Regions from separate parts of the Allobosea sp. 2KB_26 genome, predicted to be linked through region 3. Evidence: riboswitches for the same ligand, from Rfam matches in the RefSeq annotation. Region 3 holds a riboswitch; each other region holds the start of a gene.

Region 1 (4,456 bases), on a different contig from region 3:
CGCTCTCGGGCTTGAGATCCGGGTTCGGGATCAGATTCTGAGTGCCCATGGGCAGCGAAGTATAGAGCTGCTGCGCCGTCGGCATCTTGAAGCCTTGGGCGTAGCGGGCATAGAGCGAATAGGTCTCGTCGAGCTTGAAGATCGTGCCGACCTGCGGGATCAGCTTGTGCGACTCGATCTCGCGCGGCGCCTTGCCCGGCACGATGACGTAGCCCGGTCCAATGCTCGGATCGATGTTGTAATTGGCATGGCGGACGCCCGGCGTGATCGTCCAGCGACCGTTCAGCAACTCGATTTCGTCTTGCAGATAGAAATCATAGCGCGTGGTCGTCGCGTTGGCGAAGTTGAAGCCGCCTGCGATCGTCGTGGTGGTGACGCCCGTCGACATGTTCCGGACGTCGTCGCGACGCTCATAATCGGTCTTGGTGATGTCGCCCTGGAAACCGTAGGTCAGCCTGTGGAAGCTCGAGCCGAGTGCGAAGCTCGACTTGGCCTGGATATCGAGCTGGGAGAATTGCTCGGAGTAGTCGAGGAAGCCGCGGGTGAAACGCTGCTGGTTGTTGGTCTGCGTCTGGTAGCGATTATTGGTGACCTCACGCTTCTGCGGCGAGAACGATGCCTGCCAGCGGATCGAGTCGAGGAAGCTCGCGCCGACATCCCATTGATGCTCGAAGGCGATGCGCTGGCGCGACTTCACTTCGTCTCGGATATAGGGTCCGTTGCGGAGGCCAGACGCGAGGACATTGTAGTCCCATAGCTGGTTTACCTTTGAGCTGTTATCGAAATACTCGCCGGTCAGCTTGAACGTATGGTCTGTCGTCGGCGAGAAGACGATCTTGCCGAAGGCGTTCCAAACCGTGCTGTCGAGCGGGTTCAGCGTGTCGCAGCCGAGATAGCGCAGGCTCGGCACGGGGCAGCCCCAGCGGCCGCCATCGGCCCGGGCACGGCTGAGTTTGGCCTCCTCCGCCGTCTTCTGGCTCAGGCCGACAATGGCTTCGAGGGCAGGGGTGAGCCTGAAGGCTGCGATGCCGGTCTTGGTGAAGGAGCGGTCGAAACTATCATACCCGGCATCGAGACGTACGGCATACGGCTTGTCCTTGCCTTTCAGCAGGTCCTGGGGATCGAGCGTACGGTAGGCGACGATGCCGCCCAGAGCATCGGCGCCCCAGAGCACGGAGCCCGGGCCACGCACGATCTCGACACTCTTCAGGAAGGGCATCTCGACGAAGTTGCGATTGCCATCGGTGATGCGTTCGATCACCCGCGATCCATCGACCTGCATCTGGACGCGGTTTCCGCCGACCCCGCGGATCGTGAAGCCATCGAGGTTGCTGAACGGGTCGGTGCCGCTGGTCAGGCGGTTGACGCTGACGCCGGGCTGATAGCGCACGAGGTCCTGCATGTCGCGCGTCATGCGCTCGTCGAGTTCCTGCCGTGAGATAACGTTCACGACGCCGGGAACATCGAGAGCCTGCTTCTCACCACGTGTCGCCGTGACCGTAATCTGGTCGAGCGTGAACGCCGGTGACGCACTGCCGCCATCCGCGATCGCTTGAGAGTAACAAATCGTGCTTTGAAGGATTGTAAAAAGGAATGCGGCTGAAAAATATAGTTTTGATTTGTTCTTCATTGGAAGACCCCAGTCCATTTGCGGGTGGATGTAGTCCGCCGGTACTAGGATTCGCAATTGTAAATTTAACACAGTGCTTTCTGATGCGCTTTTGTCGCGCGAACTACATTTGCAATCTGTAATAGATATAGATTCTAATTATTCTACTTTAGCAGCCGCGCGGGAACTTCTTGCCCCGCATCGTCTGCGCGCAACCATGGAACATCCCGCAGTCGTAGCAGGGCCAGTCGACACAGATAGCGACATGGAGACATAAAGATGTCTTTATATTTCCATTGACTGCGGCGAGCATTTGGACCTAGGTTGGGCTGTCGTGGTTCTCCGGGTCTGTTTGCCCGGAGCTAAGAGGGAAGCCGGTGCGTCGAGGTCGCTATTGACCTGGGCAAGGCCGGCGCTGCCCCCGCAACTGTAAGCGGTGAGCCGCTGTCCAAGATGTGTCACTGAGGCCGGCAAGGTCTCGGGAAGGCCGGACAGCAGCGATGACCCGTGAGCCAGGAGACCTGCCTCGACGAACTGAACGTCCTCGGGCGGGGTGTCCCGGTGGAGCGCTTTGCGATTGCGCAGGCTCTTCGCCGGCGGAATCCCGGACGCGTCCGCTTTGGCCTTTGCTCCCAACTTTTGGGGTAAGCCTATGTCATCTTCACTTCCTGTCGCGACCCTTGGGACGCCGCGCATTGGTCCGCGTCGCGAACTCAAGCTCGCTCTCGAAAGCTATTGGTCGGGCAAGTCGACCGAAAAGGACCTGCTCGACACCGCCGCCGCCCTGCGCGCCGCCAACTGGGCCCGCCAGAAGGCACGCGGCGTCACCGTCATCCCGTCGAACGACTTCTCGTTCTACGATCAGGTGCTGGACACCAGCGTGATGGTCGGCGCGATTCCCGAGATCTATGGCTGGAAGGGTGGTCCGGTCGGGCTGCCAACCTATTTCGCCATGGCGCGAGGCGCGCAAGGCGAGACCGAGCCGCACACCTCCTGCGGCCATGCCCACCACGACCACGAGCATTCCCACGGCGCCCCTGCGCAGGAAATGACCAAGTGGTTCGACACCAACTACCACTACATGGTGCCGGAATTCGCGACTGGACAGCGCTTCGCACTGTCCTCGCTCAAGGCGGTCGACGAGTATCGTGAAGCCAAGTCACTCGGCTACGACACCCGCCCCGTTCTGCTTGGGCCGGTCACCTTTTTGAAGCTCGGCAAGAGCAAGGACGCCAGCCTCGATCCGCTCTCGCTGCTCGGCGAGTTGCTGCCGGTCTATATCGATGTGCTGCGCCGCCTTTCCGCCAACGGCGCTGAATGGGTCCAGATCGACGAGCCTTGTCTGGTGCTCGATCTCGACGAGGCCGCCCGCGACGCCCTGCGCCGGACCTATGCCACCATCGCCCATGCCTTGCCGCAGCTGAAGGTCATGCTGACGACCTATTTCGGTGGTCTCGGCGACAATCTCGACACGGCGGTCGCGCTGCCGGTCGCCGGCCTCCATCTCGACCTCGTGCGCGCACCCTCACAGCTCGAGGGGGTGCTCGCCAAGGCGCCGCATGGGCTCGTTCTGTCGCTCGGCATGATCGATGGCCGCAACATCTGGCGTGCCAACCTGCCGGCGCTGCTCGACCGGCTCGAGCCGGTTGTGGCCAAGCGCGGTACCGACCATGTCCAGATCGCGCCGTCCTGCTCGCTGCTGCACACACCGATCGATCTCGATCTCGAAACCGATCTCGATGTCGACCTGAAGAGCTGGCTCGCCTTCTCCGTGCAGAAGATGGGCGAGCTCTCGGTGCTGGGCAAAGCCCTTGCCGGTGGCCGTGACAGCGTCAGGGAGCCGCTGGACGCCTCAGCGGCCGCAGCGGCGGCCCGAAGGGCCTCGCCGAAGGTCCACGATTCCGCTGTCGCAGCGCGTGTCGCGGCAGTGACGCCCAGCATGACGGACCGCCAGAGCCCCTTCGCCGCACGCGCGAGATTGCAGCGCGAGCGCTTCAATCTGCCGGTCTTCCCGACGACGACGATCGGCTCCTTCCCGCAGACCACAGAGGTCCGCAAGGCCCGCTCGGCTCATGCCAAGGGCCTGATCAGCGATGCCGACTATGAGCAGTTCCTGCGCGAGGAAACTGAGCGCACGGTACGCTGGCAGGAGGAGATCGGCCTCGACGTGCTCGTCCATGGCGAGTTCGAGCGCAACGACATGGTGCAGTATTTTGGCGAGCAGCTCGCCGGCTTCGCCTTCACCAAACACGGCTGGGTCCAGAGCTATGGCTCGCGCTGTGTGCGTCCGCCGATCCTGTTCGGCGATGTCTCGCGGCCGAAGCCGATGACCGTCGGCTGGTGGACCTATTCGCAGTCGCTGACCTCGAAGCCGATGAAGGGCATGCTGACCGGGCCGGTGACGATCCTGAACTGGTCCTTCGTCCGTGATGACATCCCGCGCAGCGCCTCCTGCCGCCAGATCGCGCTCGCGATCCGCGACGAGGTCGTCGACCTTGAGACGGCCGGTGCTGCGATGATCCAGATCGACGAGGCGGCGCTGCGCGAGGGGCTGCCGCTGCGCAAGGGCGAGTGGAAGAGCTATCTCGACTGGGCGGTCGGCAGCTTCAGGCTCTGTGCCGCAGGCGTCGCCGACGCAACCCAGGTGCACACCCATATGTGTTACTCGGAGTTCAACGACATCATCGACGCAATCGCCGCGATGGACGCCGACGTGATCTCGATCGAGACCTCGCGCTCGAAGATGGAGCTGCTCGACGCCTTCAAGACCTACCGCTACCCCAACGAGATCGGTCCCGGCGTCTATGACATCCACTCGCCGCGGGTGCCCGAGGTGGGCGAGATGAC
Region 2 (4,456 bases), on a different contig from region 3:
CGTGCCGAACGCCTGCTCGATCGACGATCCGACCTGCGAAGCCTGCCAGTGAGGCAGCGGCAGCGTCCATGCTCGCCTTCGCGGCGCGCATGGACGCCCGGCCCTGCCCGATAGCGAACGATACGGACGGCCGGGGCAAACCCGGCCGCGACATTCAGACCCGATTGGATATTCATCATGCTCGACTGGTCAGACAGCAAGCCTGCCGCCGCCCTCGATCCCAATCCGGCCGCCCCCGGCGGAGCCCAAGCCGACGCCACCGGCCTCGGCGAGATCGATCGCTCCGGCGGGCGCGTCAGCGTCGACGAGAAGCGAATGATCAACTGCCGCGCCGACGTGAACCAGTTGTTGCCGCTCAAGTACAAATGGGCCTGGGAGAAGTACCTCGCCGGCTGCAACAACCATTGGATGCCGACAGAGGTCTCGATGCAGGCCGATATCGCCCTGTGGAAATCGAAGGACGGGCTGACCGAGGACGAGCGTCGCGCGATCAAGCGCAATCTCGGCTTCTTCGCGGCGTCCGAAAGCCTCGTCGCCAACAACATTGTGCTCGCGATCTACCGCCATCTCACCAATCCGGAATGCCGGCAATACCTGCTGCGCCAGGCTTTCGAGGAGGCGGTGCACACCCACACCTTCCAGTACATCGTCGAAAGCCTCGGCCTCGACGAGGGTGAGCTCTTCAACATGTATCGCGAGGTGCCCTCGATCACCGACAAGGCGGCCTGGGCGCTGAAGCATACCCAGCATCTCGACGACCCCGATTTCGAGACCGGCACGCCCGAGGCCGATCAGGCCTTCCTGCGCGACCTCGTCGCCTTCTACGTGATCTTCGAAGGCATGTGGTTCTACACCGGCTTTGCCCAGATCCTGTCGCTCGGCCGGCGCAACAAGATGGTCGGCATCGCCGAGCAGTACCAGTACATCCTGCGCGACGAGAGCATTCACCTGAATTTCGGCATCGACGTGATCAACCAGATCAAGATCGAGAACCCGCATCTCTGGACCAGGGCCTTCCAGGACGAGTTGCGCGGCATGATTCGCAACGCTGCCGAACTTGAGGCCGCCTATGGCCGGGACACCATGCCGCGCGGTTTCCTCGGCCTCAATGCCGCGCTCTGCGAGCAGTACATGCATTTCATCGCCAACCGCCGTTGTGCGCAACTCGGCCTCAGCCCCGTCTTCGCGGAAACGGAAAACCCGTTTCCCTGGATGAGCGAGGCGATGGACCTGAAGAAGGAGAAGAACTTCTTCGAGACCCGCGTCATCGAATACCAGAACGGCGGCGCCCTGAGCTGGGAGTGAGCCGAGAAGGATGGGGCCGCCTCACTGCAGGGCTCCATCAGCAAGCGGTGTGGTCGGTGCCTGCGGCTTGACGCCGCGTTGGGCCCCTCTATGGTCGGCCGCGATCAAGGTTCTTCGGGCTCAGGCCCGAAGCTAAGAGGGAATTCGGTGAGGCGCCCTGCGCCGAATCCGAGGCTGCCCCCGCAACTGTAAGCGGCGAGCTCTTCTCCCATCGTCCACTGGCGCTCTCAACGCCGGGAAGGCCGGGCGAAGCCAGCGCTGACCCGCGAGCCAGGAGACCTGCCCTGATCGCAGAAGCGTCTTTCGGGCGGGGTGTCCGGGGGGATTTGCGTCGGCGGCAGGTCGTAGACCGGCACCCCCGAACCGATCCGCTCAAGCTCCCGGCTCGTCATCTCGGGGAGCGATGAATTCCATGTCCATGATGCTGAACCACGCCATCGCAGTCGTGGCAGAGCGCTTGACGCAGACGTATCGAGCGGCCTATCAAAATTGTAATACTGTTACATTTCAAGATCGACCGTGCGAGGCCCACGAGCTTCGCGACGCATGCGGCCGCTCGACGCTATCGGAGATTTCAATGCGCAGCGCTGCACGCCTTTCTTGCCTTTCGTTCGTCGCAGCCATCGGCATGTCGATGTCGGGAGCGGCCTTGGCCGCACCGACGCAGTATCCGCTGACGCTGGAGAATTGCCGGGAGACGATAACGTTCAACCAGGCGCCAAAGCGCGTCGTGGCTGTCGGACAGACGCAGACCGAGATCCTCTACGCGCTCGGGCTCGGCGACAAGGTCGTGGGCACAGCCGTGTGGTTCAGCCCTGTCGCGAAGCCCTATGAGGCGGTCAACGCCAAGGTGAAGCGGCTTGCCGACAACGATCCGAGTTTCGAGGCTGTCGTCGCCCAGGAGCCGGACCTCGTGACTGCGATGTTCGAATGGCATATCGGCCCCAACGGTATCGTCGGCAAGCGCGACCAGTTTGCGAAGCTGAAAGTGCCGACCTACGTTTCCCCCACCGATTGCGTCGGCAAGGACAATTCCGGGCCGGGCGACGGCGTCCGCACGCAGATGTTCACGATGGAACTCGTCTATCGCAATATTCGCGAGTTCGGGCAGATCTTCGATGTCTCCGATCGCGCCGAGGCGCTGGTCGCTGAATTGAAGGCGCGCGAGGACAAGGCGGTCGCTTCTGTTGCCGGGATCAAGCCGCAGGATGTTCCTGTCGTCGTCTGGTTCTCCAGCAAGGACATCAAGGGGGACGCCTTCCTGGCCGGCAAGAATGGCGTGCCTGCCTATATCCTGTCGAAGCTCGGCGCCCGGAACGTCATCACCACCAACGAGGAATGGCCGCTGGTCGGTTGGGAGACCGTCGCTTCCACCAACCCTGCCGTCATCGTCGTGGTCAAGATGGATCGCCGGCGTTTCCCGGCAGACGACATCAATCTCAAGCTCGACTTCCTCAAGACCGACGCGGTTGCGAGCAAGCTCGACGCCAGCCGGCAGCAGCGGATCGTGATCATGGATGTCGGCGCGACCAGGGCCGGGCTTGATACGATCGACGGCATCGAGGCGCTGGCCAACGGCATCAAGAGCTTCGGCCTCACCAAGTGAGCCATGGAGTGGTTCGGCCCAACTGGTCGGCGAGGGGCGCAGTAGCGCTCCTCGCCTTCGTCCTGCTGATACTCGCGATCGCACTCGCCGTGACGATCGGAGAGATGTCGATCCCGCTTGCCACGGTCTTCAAAGCCCTGGGCAACGGGTTGTTCGATCTCGACTACCCCGTGAGCGCGATCCAGCAGGGCGTCATCTTTGACTACCGCTTGAGCCGGGCTGTGGTGGCGGCCCTCTGCGGAGGAGCGCTCGCGCTTTCGGGCGCGATCCTGCAGGCGCTCCTGCGTAATCCTCTCGCAGAACCCTATATCCTTGGTATCTCGGCCGGAGCCTCGACGGGTGCGGTCGCGGTGATGATCCTGGGCTTCGGCGGCGCTGCACTCAGCATATCCGGTGGAGCCTTCCTCGGCGCCATTGCTGCACTTGTCATCGTGGCCTTGCTCGCCGCCGGGTCCGGCGGCGCGACCGACCGCGTGATTCTCGCAGGCGTCGCCGGATCGCAGCTGTTCAATGCGGCGACCGCGACGATCGTCACCACGCTGGCCAGTGCCGAACAGGCCCGCGGCGTGATGTTCTGGCTTCTCGGCAATTTCGGAGGCGTGCGCTGGCCCGATGTCTGGCTCGCCACGCCAGTGGCCTTCGCGGGCTTCGCCGTCTGCATCTTTCATACGAAGGCGCTCGATGCGTTCGCCTTCGGGGCGGATGCCGCCGCCGCATTGGGCGTGGCGGTGACCCGCGTGCGCATCGTGCTATTCGCGACCACGGCCGTCATGACCGCGACCATGGTCAGCATCGTCGGCACGATCGGATTCGTCGGTCTTGTCATACCTCACGCCGCGCGCTTCCTGACGGGCCCAGCCCATGCCCGGCTACTCCCGGCATGCCTGATCATCGGTGCAATCTTCATGATTCTTGCCGACATTCTGTCGCGGACGCTGGTGCCGCAGCAGATTCTGCCGATTGGCGTCGTGACGGCGCTGTTCGGGGCCCCGGCTTTCGCCTTCATACTCTATCGTGCAAGGCGGCCGGCATGACGCTGGCTGCGCGTGACGTCCGTTGGAGCGCCGGTGGGCGCATGATCGTGGACGGCGTGACGCTGCACGCCAAACCCGGAAAGATTCTCGGTCTCATCGGCCCCAACGGCTCGGGGAAGTCGAGCCTGTTGCGGCTGCTCTGCCGCCTGCGCAAGGTCGCCAGCGGCGTGGTGACACTCGATGACTGTGAAATCGGCACCTTGCCGCGGCACGAACTCGCCCGGCGCCTGGCCTTTGTCGAGCAGCAGGCGACGACCGAGATCCAGCTCTCCGTGTGCGACGTCGTCAGACTCGGACGGACCCCGCATCGCGGCGCACTCGCCTCCTGGACAAGGACCGACGAAGACGCGGTCGAGGCCGCGCTGGCGCGCGTCGATATGGCCGATCGGCATGACCAGTTCTGGCACACTCTATCGGGCGGAGAGCGCCAGCGCGTCCACATCGCGCGCGCATTGGCACAAATGCCGAGTGAACTCATCCTCGACGAGCCGACCAACCATCTCGATATCCA
Region 3 (4,456 bases):
ACGATACGGGATGGCTTTGCCGGGGTTTCAGCGGCCGGCAGGCCGCCAAAACCGAGCAAGAGGCCGAGCGCGAGGGCGCCGCCGGCCATCGCGCGGGCGGCCCAGCCCTTCACAGCGTTACCTTCAGGCCGCCATAGGCGCCCAGACCCGGTACCAGGAAGCCGACCGGGTTCTCGTAGCGCCTGTCCAGCAGGTTATCGATGCGGCCGAATACACTGAGCCTGTCCGTCGCCTTGTACTCGGCGGCGAGGTTGACGATGGCCGCGCCCGGCGCCCGCATGCGCGAGATCGAGAAGTCACGGTTTCCGTCGACGCGCTCACCCACATAGATCAGCGTCGCCGAAAGGGTGAGCTTGTCAACCGGGATCCAGCTCGCTGTCACGCTGGCCTTGTGACGGGGACGGCGCAGCAGTTCCTGTCGGGCGATGTCGTCCTTGGCGATGGTGAAGGTGTAGTCGGCCCGCACCTTGAACTGCGGCGAGATTTCGAGCGCGGCAAAGGCCTCGACGCCCTTGGTCGTGGCCTTGCCGATATTGGCATAGGAGTTCCGCGCCACGTTGGTGACGATCAGGTTCTCGATGTCGTTGTGGAAATAGGTGGCGCCGAACCGGACCTTGTCAGCGAGCAAGGGCTGCTCGAAGCCGAGATCCCAGCCGCGGCTTTCCTCCGGCTTCAGGTTGGGATTGCCGAAGAAGTTGAAGGCCGGTCGAGAATCGCTGAAGCGCTCGCTCAGGGTCGGGGCCTTGAACCCCGTGCCGTAGCTCGCCTTCAGCTTGGTTTCGGTCCCCGGCACGATATAGGCTGGCGCGAAGCGATAGGTCGTGTGGCCGCCAAAGGTCTCGTCATCGTCGTAGCGGATGTTCGAGACCATGAAGAGCCGGTCGCCGAAATTCGACTGCAGTTCGGCAAAGGCGCCCGTATTGCCGTTGGATGCCGTGAGCGCGCGGGTTTCCAGCCGCTCGCGCTCGTATTGCAGGCCCATCACGAGGGTCTGGCCCTTCATCAGCTCCAGGTCGCCGCGCCAGTCGACCTTGGTGCGTTCGCCGAGATTCTCCGTCGGCAGGCCGAGGATACCAATCGCATTCGGCGTGCGGCCGGTGCGGTCCTGATTGCTGTAGGACAGGCCGAAGCGATTGACGAAGCGCCCACCAAGCGGATCCCAGACGACCTCTCCGCGGGTGAAGGCCTGCTTGTAGTCCTGGCTGCTGCGGAAGCTGCTGGGCGTGCTCGGAAAGCCGGAATCGCCGGTGAAGAGCAGGTAGCCGTCAGTGTAGCGGCCGACCCAGTTCAGAGACAGCGTATCGGACAGCGCGACGCCGAACCGGGCCGAATAGGTCCAATTGTCGTAGGAATTCGGGTTGATGCGGCGCCCCGGCGGCACGAGCCCGGGAGGCGTCACCGGGGTCGAATCCGATTTGAAATGGGCGATGCTGAGGGCGTAGTTGAAGCGGTCATCGCCGCCGCTGAGGCCGACCGACTGGTTGAAGGTGCCGTATGAGCCGGCCTCGGCGCGGGCTGTCAGCTTCGGCGGACCCTCGCCACGCTTGGTGGTGATCGAGATGACGCCGCCCAGCGCGTTGGCGCCGTAGAGGCCGCTTTGCGGTCCGCGCAGCACTTCGATGCGCTCGATGTCGTCGGTCAGCAGCGAGCCGAAATCGAAGGAGCGGTTCGGGGTCGACGGGTCGTTGGCCTCGATGCCGTCGATTAATACCTTGACGTGGTTGGAGTTAGTGCCGCGGATGAAGACCGAGGTCAGCCCGCCCGGCCCGCCGGTCTGCACGATATTGAGGCCGGGAACGGCGGCGAGCGCCTGCGGCAGGGTCCGGCGCTGCTCGCGCTCGATGTCACCGGCAGTGATGACGGTCACGGAATTGGCGATCTCGCGCGCTGGCGTGGGTCGCGTCGTCGCGCTGACGACGATTTCGTCGAGGGCAATCGAGCCGGTGGCTGACTGGGCCGAGGCCTCTCTGGCGGGGAGGGAGCCGGCGGAGACAAGGAGCGGCAGGGTGATGAGCAGCCGGCTGCGCCGGGCAACCTTGGGAGGACGGATCACGATGGGACCTCGGGCGTTGACGTCTGTGGCACGTCACCGCGAACGCGAGGCCCCGTCCGCTGCCCTTAGCCAGCGTGCAGTTCAACAAGCGATCGAAACACCCCGTCCGAACGTGTTCGCGTGTGACCACGGCTGACGGCAGGTCTCCTGGCTCGCGGGTCGGTGCCTTGTCGCCGCCTTCCCAGGTCCGAGGGCCCCAGTGGCGTGTGGCGAAAGGCTCGCCGCTTACAGTTGCGGGGGCAGCCACGGCATTGAATGGCGAACCATCCGCACCGCGTTCCCTTTTGATCCCCTAAGGGAACCGTCGCTGGCGAGGTAAGGCCGGAATGGCCGCTGCGTCAATGATCGTTGGTGCGGGTGTCCCCAGGCGAACGCAGGTCGTCATCCCTCAAAATGCGCCAGCTCGGTCCCTCGAGATCGCTGAACTGGCCGGTGCGCATGCACCAGAAGAAGGCCGCCAACCCCAGCAGTCCGAGACCGAGCGCCAGGGGGAACAGGATCACCAGGATATTCATGCCGCCACTCCCGTATTCTGCCGCGGCAGGCCGCGTCCCGCGCGCAGCGCGTTGAGCGTGACCACCAGTGACGAGCCCGACATCGCGACGGCTGCGACGAGCGGCGTCGCGAAGCCCGCGACGGCAATCGGCACCGCGACGGCATTGTACAGCACCGCAAACCAGAGGTTTTCCAGCATGAGGTTGCGCGCCCTGCGGGCGATGCGCAGGCTGTCTGCGACCGGCATCAGGCTGTCGCCGATGAAGACGATGTCGGCCGAAGCCTGCGCCAGGTCGGTCGCGCTGATCGGCGAGATCGAGACATGGGCCTTGGCAAGCGCCGGAGCGTCGTTGAGCCCGTCGCCGATCATCAGCGCCTTGCGCCCCTTGGCGCTGAGTCGGTCGAGCGCCTTGAGCTTCTCGTCGGGACGCAGGCCGGCTTCCGCCTTCGTGATGCCGAGGGCCGAGGCGACCGGCGCGACAGCTTCGCTTCGGTCGCCGGAGAGAATGCGGATCTCGAGGCCGAGGCCGCGCAGCGCGGCGATACAGTCGCGCGCCTCCGGCCGGATCTTCTGATCGACCGCGAAGACGGCGCATTCATTGCCATGGCGCCAGGCGATCAGGGAGGCTGCGGGATGGCGCGCGGCGACGATGGCGGCTTCGGCCCCGGCCTCGCAATAGGTGACGCTGCCGAGACGGGTCTCGATCCCATCCACGATCGCGCTCAGGCCTGCGCCGTGATTCTCGCTGACATCGCTCGCAGGAGCAGGATGGCCGGCGGCACGGGCGATGGCGCGGGCGAGGGGGTGGCGGCTCGCGGCCGCCAGCCTGCCCGCCGCCTGCAAGGTTGCGGCATCGATCTCGGCGCCATTGACCAGATCGGGATCCGGCAGCGTGAGGGTGCCGGTCTTGTCGAAGACAGCGACATCGGCTTCGGCCAGGCGCTCCAGCGCGTCGCCCTGCTTCAGCATGACCTTGCGCCTGAACAGGGCAGAGGCGGCAACGACCTGCACAGCCGGAATCGCCAGCCCCAGCGCGCAGGGGCAGGTGATGATCAGGACGGTGATGGCGATGATCAGTGCTTCGGGCCAGGGCAGACCGAAGGCCATCCAGCCCAGCAGGGTCGCGAGCGCCGTGGCGTGGACGAGAGGGGCGTAGAGCCTAGCCGCCCGATCCGAAAGCTTGACATAGCGCGAGCGGCTTTCGACCGCGCGCGCCATCAGGGCATCGATCTCGTCGAGCAGGGTGCCACTGGCTGCGGCCTCGACCTTGACGGTCAGGGCCCCGGAGAGGTTCACGGTACCGGCATAGACCTGCGCGCCGGCCATGACGGCATGCGGCAGGGTTTCACCGGTGACGAGGCTCTGGTCGATCTCGGAGGAGCCGGTCTCGATGATGCCATCGACACTGACGCGCTCGCCCGGCTGGATCAGGACGCGGTCGCCGGGCACGATGGCCGCGATCGGCGTCACCATCGCCTCGCCATTCGGCAGTAGCCGGGTCGCGGTTTCCGCCTTCAACGCAGCAAGATTGCCAGCGAGGTCGCGCGTGCGGCGGCGCATCAGCTGGTCGAGATAGCGCCCGATCAGCAGGAAGAAGATCAGCATCACCGCGCCGTCGAAATAGGCATGCTCGGCGTGGTTCCAGGTCACCACCACCGACATGCCGAGCGCGAGCACGATGCCGAGCGTGATCGGCACGTCCATGTTGACGGCGCCGGCTCGCAGAGCCCGGAGCGCACTCTCGAAGAAGGGGCGGCCGGCATAGGCGGCGGTCGGCAGGGCAATCAGCGCCGAGAGCCAGTGAAAGAAGTCGCGCGTGACCGGATTGATGTCGCTGCTATTGCCCGACCAGACCGAGACGGAGAGCAGCATGATGTTCATCGAGGCGAAGCCGGCGACGCCGAGAT
Region 4 (4,456 bases), on a different contig from region 3:
CTCTCGCCATTGGTGCCCTTGATATGGGCACCGAGGCCGCGCACGGGCGTCCAATCATTGCCGAGCCCGCCGGAATATTTGGCCAGCAGGGCGTTGTCCTTCACCGCCTTGAAGATGCCGTCGAGATCGTCCGGCACCGTGGTCAGGAAGCAGGAGGAGAGCTGCGGCCTGAGGGTTCCTGCGTTGAACAGGGTCGGCGTCGAGGCCATGAAGTCGAAAGAGGAGAGCAGGTCGTAGAAGGCGATCGCTCGCGCCTCGCGGTCGATCTCGCGGATCGCCAAACCCATCGCGACACGCATGAAGAAGGCCTGCGGCAGCTCGAAGCGGTTGCCTCGGACATGCAGGAAATAGCGGTCATAGAGCGTCTGGAAGCCGAGATAGTCGAACTGGAGGTCGCGCTCCGGCTTGAGCGCAGCCGCAAGCCGGGCGAGATCGAAGCGTCCAAGCTCGGGATCGAGCAGTTCGTTGGCAATGCCGGTCTTCACATAGGCGTGGAGATAGTCGCCATAACGCCCTGACATTTCTGACTGAGTGGCCTGTTCCGGCCGGCCGGAGACGAAGCTCAACGCCTCGTGGCGGAGCTTGTCGAGCAGGAGGCGAGCCGAGACCTTGGAATAGTTCGGCTCGGTCTCGACCAAAGTTCGCGCGGCCAGGATCGGTGCCTGCGCCAACTCGTCCTGGCTGATGCCGTCATAGAGGTTACGCTGCGCTTCGCTCAGCACGGCTTCGGCCGAGACGCCGTCAAGCCCGGCGCAGGCTTCGCGAATGACAGTTGCGAGGCGCGCCGCGTCGAGCGGCACGAGCGCGCCGTCGGCCGCCTTCATGCGCAGCACCGGTGCCGTGGCGACCGCAGGCTTCGCTTCCGCCTTGGCGCGGGCCCGCTCCTGGGCTCGCTCCTCGCGGTAGAGCACATAGGCGCGGGCGACCTTATGGTGTTCGCTGCGCATCAGCGCGAGTTCGACCTGATCCTGCACATCCTCGATATGGAAGGTGCGGCCGGCATCGGCGCGCCGCGTCAGCCCGGCGATGATCTGCTGGGTCAACTCCGCGACGATGTCGTGGATCCGGCGCGATGCGGCGGCGCTGCTGCCCTCGACCGCCAGGAACGCCTTGGTCAGCGCGATGCTGATCTTGGAGGCGTCGAAAGGGGTGACACTGCCATTGCGGCGGATCACCTGGTAGGCCGGTTCCGCAGTCGATCGCGTATCGCTGCCTTGCGACGCGATCGGGCTGAACGTCTCAGGGCGGATGGTATCGGTCGCGAGGGACATCGGCTTTCAAACCCCAATCTGTAGGGGGCAAAGGCCTGGCGGAGTCGCAACGGAGAATGTCGCGGCGACGAGCGCCCGCAGACATGACCAAGCGATCCACCGGGACACCCCGCCCGAGGACGATTCTGCTGTCGCGGCAGGTCTCCTGGCTCGCGGGTCATCGCTCTTGTCCCGTCTTCCCAAGGCCTGGTGGCCTCAGTGACTGATATCCTGGACAAGTACTCGCCGCTGACAGTTGCGGGGGCAGCGCCGGTTTCGCACCGGCTTCCCTCTTAGCTCTCGATCTTGCGACTCGAGAGACCGTGACCACCATATCTAGTGGTTAGCGCGATGATTCTGTCAACAGCTTGCCGCGGCCTACCCGTTAGCCTGTGAAGAGCGGGATTGGTCGAATTGGCCGCTTCTGCGTCCTGTCTCCGCCATCTCGCGATGAGCCCGGGATCACCACCATCGATGCAAACCGGCGCCGAATTACATTCGGCGCCGGGCCCGAGGGCGTCATGGCGCAGCTGCTCGTGCTGCCGTCCTCCATGTTATGGCTTTGGGACGGTGGGGCATCTGAGCCCGGACATGGAGGCCGAATGCGCAAGATCCTGATCATCGGAATTGGTGCCGGCAATCCTGACTATGTCACGGTCCAGGCGATCAACGCCCTCAACCAGGTCGATGTCTTCTTCATTCCCGACAAGGGGACAGACAAGGCGGAGCTCGGACGGCTGCGGAAGGACATCTGCGAGCGCTTCATCGAAGGCTCGGATTATCGCCTGGTTCAGGTTCCGATCCCCGAGCGTGCGGCCGCTGGAACGAATTACCGTGGAAGCGTCGACGAATGGCATGCCCGTATTGCCCATGACTACGAGGGCCTGTTCACGAGAGAACTCGGGGAGGGTGAATGCGGAGCCTTCCTCGTCTGGGGGGATCCCACGCTCTATGACAGCACGCTCCGGATCATCGAGCAGATTCGCGCCAAGGGCTTTGCGCTCGAATACGATGTGATCCCGGGTATCAGCAGTGTGCAGGCCCTTGCGGCTCGACACCGGGTGGCGCTCAACCGGATCGGCGAGCCCGTGTTGATCACCACTGGACGCAAACTCGCGGAAGGCTTTCCCAACAACCTCGATAGTGTGGTCGTCATGCTCGACGGGGACCAGGCCTTCAAGCGTGTCGCGGGTGAAGATCTCGATATCTATTGGGGCGCCTATCTCGGGACCGAGGATGAGATTCTGGTCGCCGGAAGGCTGTCGGAGGTGATGGGCGATATCGAGCGCATCCGGCGCGAAGCCCGAGAGGAAAAGGGCTGGATCATGGACACCTATCTGCTTCGGAGACGCGACGAGGACTGAACGGCGCAATGCGCTCATGAAGACATGGAGATGTCGTCATGCCTCCGTTCGCCTCGTCGGGCGGATTGCTCTCCCGGGCTGTTTGCCCGGAGCTGAAAGCGAAGCCATCGCGCCGGATCTCCCGATGACCGAGCTCAGCCGCCGATCGCGCGTCGTTGCCGACCCATATAGCCACGTCTACGGGAGCAGGGCGGAAGGTATCGCGGTCGCGTTGGCCGTCGGATCACCCCGAGTTGGCCCTGGCTCAAACCCCGATGAACCGCTTTCGTAGGTTTGGCGCCTTGCAATTCGTCGGGCCGCTTTGTAGGCGTTCACGATAGCCAGAGACCGGCATCCCGCGGGGGCTTCGTCTTTGGAATCATTCTGAAATACGGCGCCTATGACCGCCGATCTGCGCTCTTTCCGCCCGGAGTGGAAAGGTCGCCAATGCGGCGGACATGGACGGGATGCACTCTCGCGACAGGCTGAAATCGGACCGGACGAGGCTGCTCGCGTTGCCAGTTCTGTTCTGCCTGGGTGCCTGCTCGGTCGGTCCGGACTATGTTGCTCCCGCGCAAGATCTGCCGGCCCGATGGAATGGCGGAGCTTCGGCTGCTCGGCCTGCCGCTCCGTCGGAATGGTGGCGGCAATTCAAGGACCCGGTCCTGAACGGGCTCGTCACGGAGGCGATCGCGGGCAACCTCGATGTAGCCCAGGCGAAAGCGCGGATCCGCGAAGCGCGCGCGAGCAGGATCCAGGCGGTCGCCCCGCTGTTTCCTCAGGTCAATGGTTCAGCATCGGCAACGCGTTCGCGTTACGCCACAAGCTCCGATTCAGGCGGCGGCAACGGCATGAGCAACAGCTTCCGCGCGGGCTTCGACACCTCCTGGGAGCTCGATATCTTCGGCGGGCGCGACCGCGCCGTCGAAGCCGCGACCTATGGCGTCGATGCCGCCGACGATGATCTCGACGGAGTACTATTGACGCTTATTGGGGATGTCGCTTCGGCCGTCATCGAGGCGCGCGGCTACCAGGCGCGCCTTGCGCTGGCGAGGCGGACAGTTGAAACCCAGCGGGTGACCGAGGCGCTGACGCGGGTCCGTTTCCAGGCCGGCGATGTCTCTGCTGTCGATACGGCGAGGGCGGTGGCGCAGGTCGCGAGCACCGAGGCGCAGATCCCGGCGCTCGAAACCGCGCTGGCGCAGACCCTGCACCGTATTGCGGTGCTGGTTGGCCGCCCGCCATCCGCAATGGGCTCGCGCTTGACCGGTGCGGGAAAGGTGCCGTCGACGCCCGCGCCACCGCAAGCCGGCGTCCCGGCGGACGTGCTGCGCAATCGGCCGGATGTCCGGCGGGCCGAACGCAGTCTCGCCCAGGCGACGGCACGGATCGGTCAGGCCGAGGCGGTTCGCTACCCGTCCGTCAGCTTGACCGGCAATATCTCGACCTCGGCGCTGAAGCTCGGCGACCTCGCGAAGAACAGCGCGATCGGTTGGTCGATCGGTCCATCGCTTAGCGTGCCGATCTTCAATGGGGGCGAACTCGCGGCCGCGGTCGACGTGGCGCGCGCCCGACGCGATCAGTCCGATGCGGCGCTTCGGCTCGCCGTGCTGAGCGCCCTGCAGGATGTCGAGGACGCGCTGGTTGGGTTGCGGCAGGAGCGTCTGCGCCTGGCCAGCCTGTCGACGGCGGCTGCGGCCTCCGGACAGGCGGCGCAGCTGTCGCAGGCGCTCTACCAGTCAGGTGGCGCCAGCTTCCTCGACGTGCTCGACGCCCAGCGCTCGCAGTATGGCTCCGAGGATTCGCGGATTCAGAGCCAGATCGCTCTTGCGACCCGCTTTATCGCCCTCAACAAGGCGCTTG

What was found. A riboswitch is a leader RNA that binds a small molecule or an ion and turns the genes downstream of it on or off. The one in region 3 is predicted to bind cobalamin.
Region 1: another riboswitch for cobalamin. It lies ahead of metE (5-methyltetrahydropteroyltriglutamate--homocysteine S-methyltransferase); the one in region 3 lies ahead of AB4099_RS20080 (TonB-dependent receptor plug domain-containing protein).
Region 2: another riboswitch for cobalamin. It lies ahead of AB4099_RS18465 (ABC transporter substrate-binding protein); the one in region 3 lies ahead of AB4099_RS20080 (TonB-dependent receptor plug domain-containing protein).
Region 4: another riboswitch for cobalamin. It lies ahead of AB4099_RS18475 (ribonucleoside-diphosphate reductase subunit alpha); the one in region 3 lies ahead of AB4099_RS20080 (TonB-dependent receptor plug domain-containing protein).

Annotation. Positions count from the first base shown of each region.
Region 1 covers NZ_JBFRHE010000006.1:245,146-249,601, forward strand. Annotated here, with positions in the region: gene AB4099_RS18520 (TonB-dependent hemoglobin/transferrin/lactoferrin family receptor) at 1-1,648, opposite strand, end outside; cobalamin riboswitch at 1,928-2,152, shown strand; gene metE (5-methyltetrahydropteroyltriglutamate--homocysteine S-methyltransferase) at 2,262-4,456, shown strand, end outside.
Region 2 covers NZ_JBFRHE010000006.1:225,348-229,803, reverse strand. Annotated here, with positions in the region: gene AB4099_RS18475 (ribonucleoside-diphosphate reductase subunit alpha) at 1-52, shown strand, start outside; gene AB4099_RS18470 (ribonucleotide-diphosphate reductase subunit beta) at 178-1,305, shown strand; cobalamin riboswitch at 1,396-1,606, shown strand; gene AB4099_RS18465 (ABC transporter substrate-binding protein) at 1,883-2,911, shown strand; gene AB4099_RS18460 (FecCD family ABC transporter permease) at 2,920-3,945, shown strand; gene AB4099_RS18455 (ABC transporter ATP-binding protein) at 3,942-4,456, shown strand, end outside.
Region 3 covers NZ_JBFRHE010000007.1:214,075-218,530, forward strand. Annotated here, with positions in the region: gene AB4099_RS20075 (ABC transporter substrate-binding protein) at 1-113, opposite strand, end outside; gene AB4099_RS20080 (TonB-dependent receptor plug domain-containing protein) at 110-2,053, opposite strand; cobalamin riboswitch at 2,174-2,374, opposite strand; gene ccoS (cbb3-type cytochrome oxidase assembly protein CcoS) at 2,392-2,568, opposite strand; gene AB4099_RS20090 (heavy metal translocating P-type ATPase) at 2,565-4,456, opposite strand, start outside.
Region 4 covers NZ_JBFRHE010000006.1:231,388-235,843, forward strand. Annotated here, with positions in the region: gene AB4099_RS18475 (ribonucleoside-diphosphate reductase subunit alpha) at 1-1,271, opposite strand, end outside; cobalamin riboswitch at 1,390-1,591, opposite strand; gene cobF (precorrin-6A synthase (deacetylating)) at 1,853-2,614, shown strand; gene AB4099_RS18485 (efflux transporter outer membrane subunit) at 3,052-4,456, shown strand, end outside.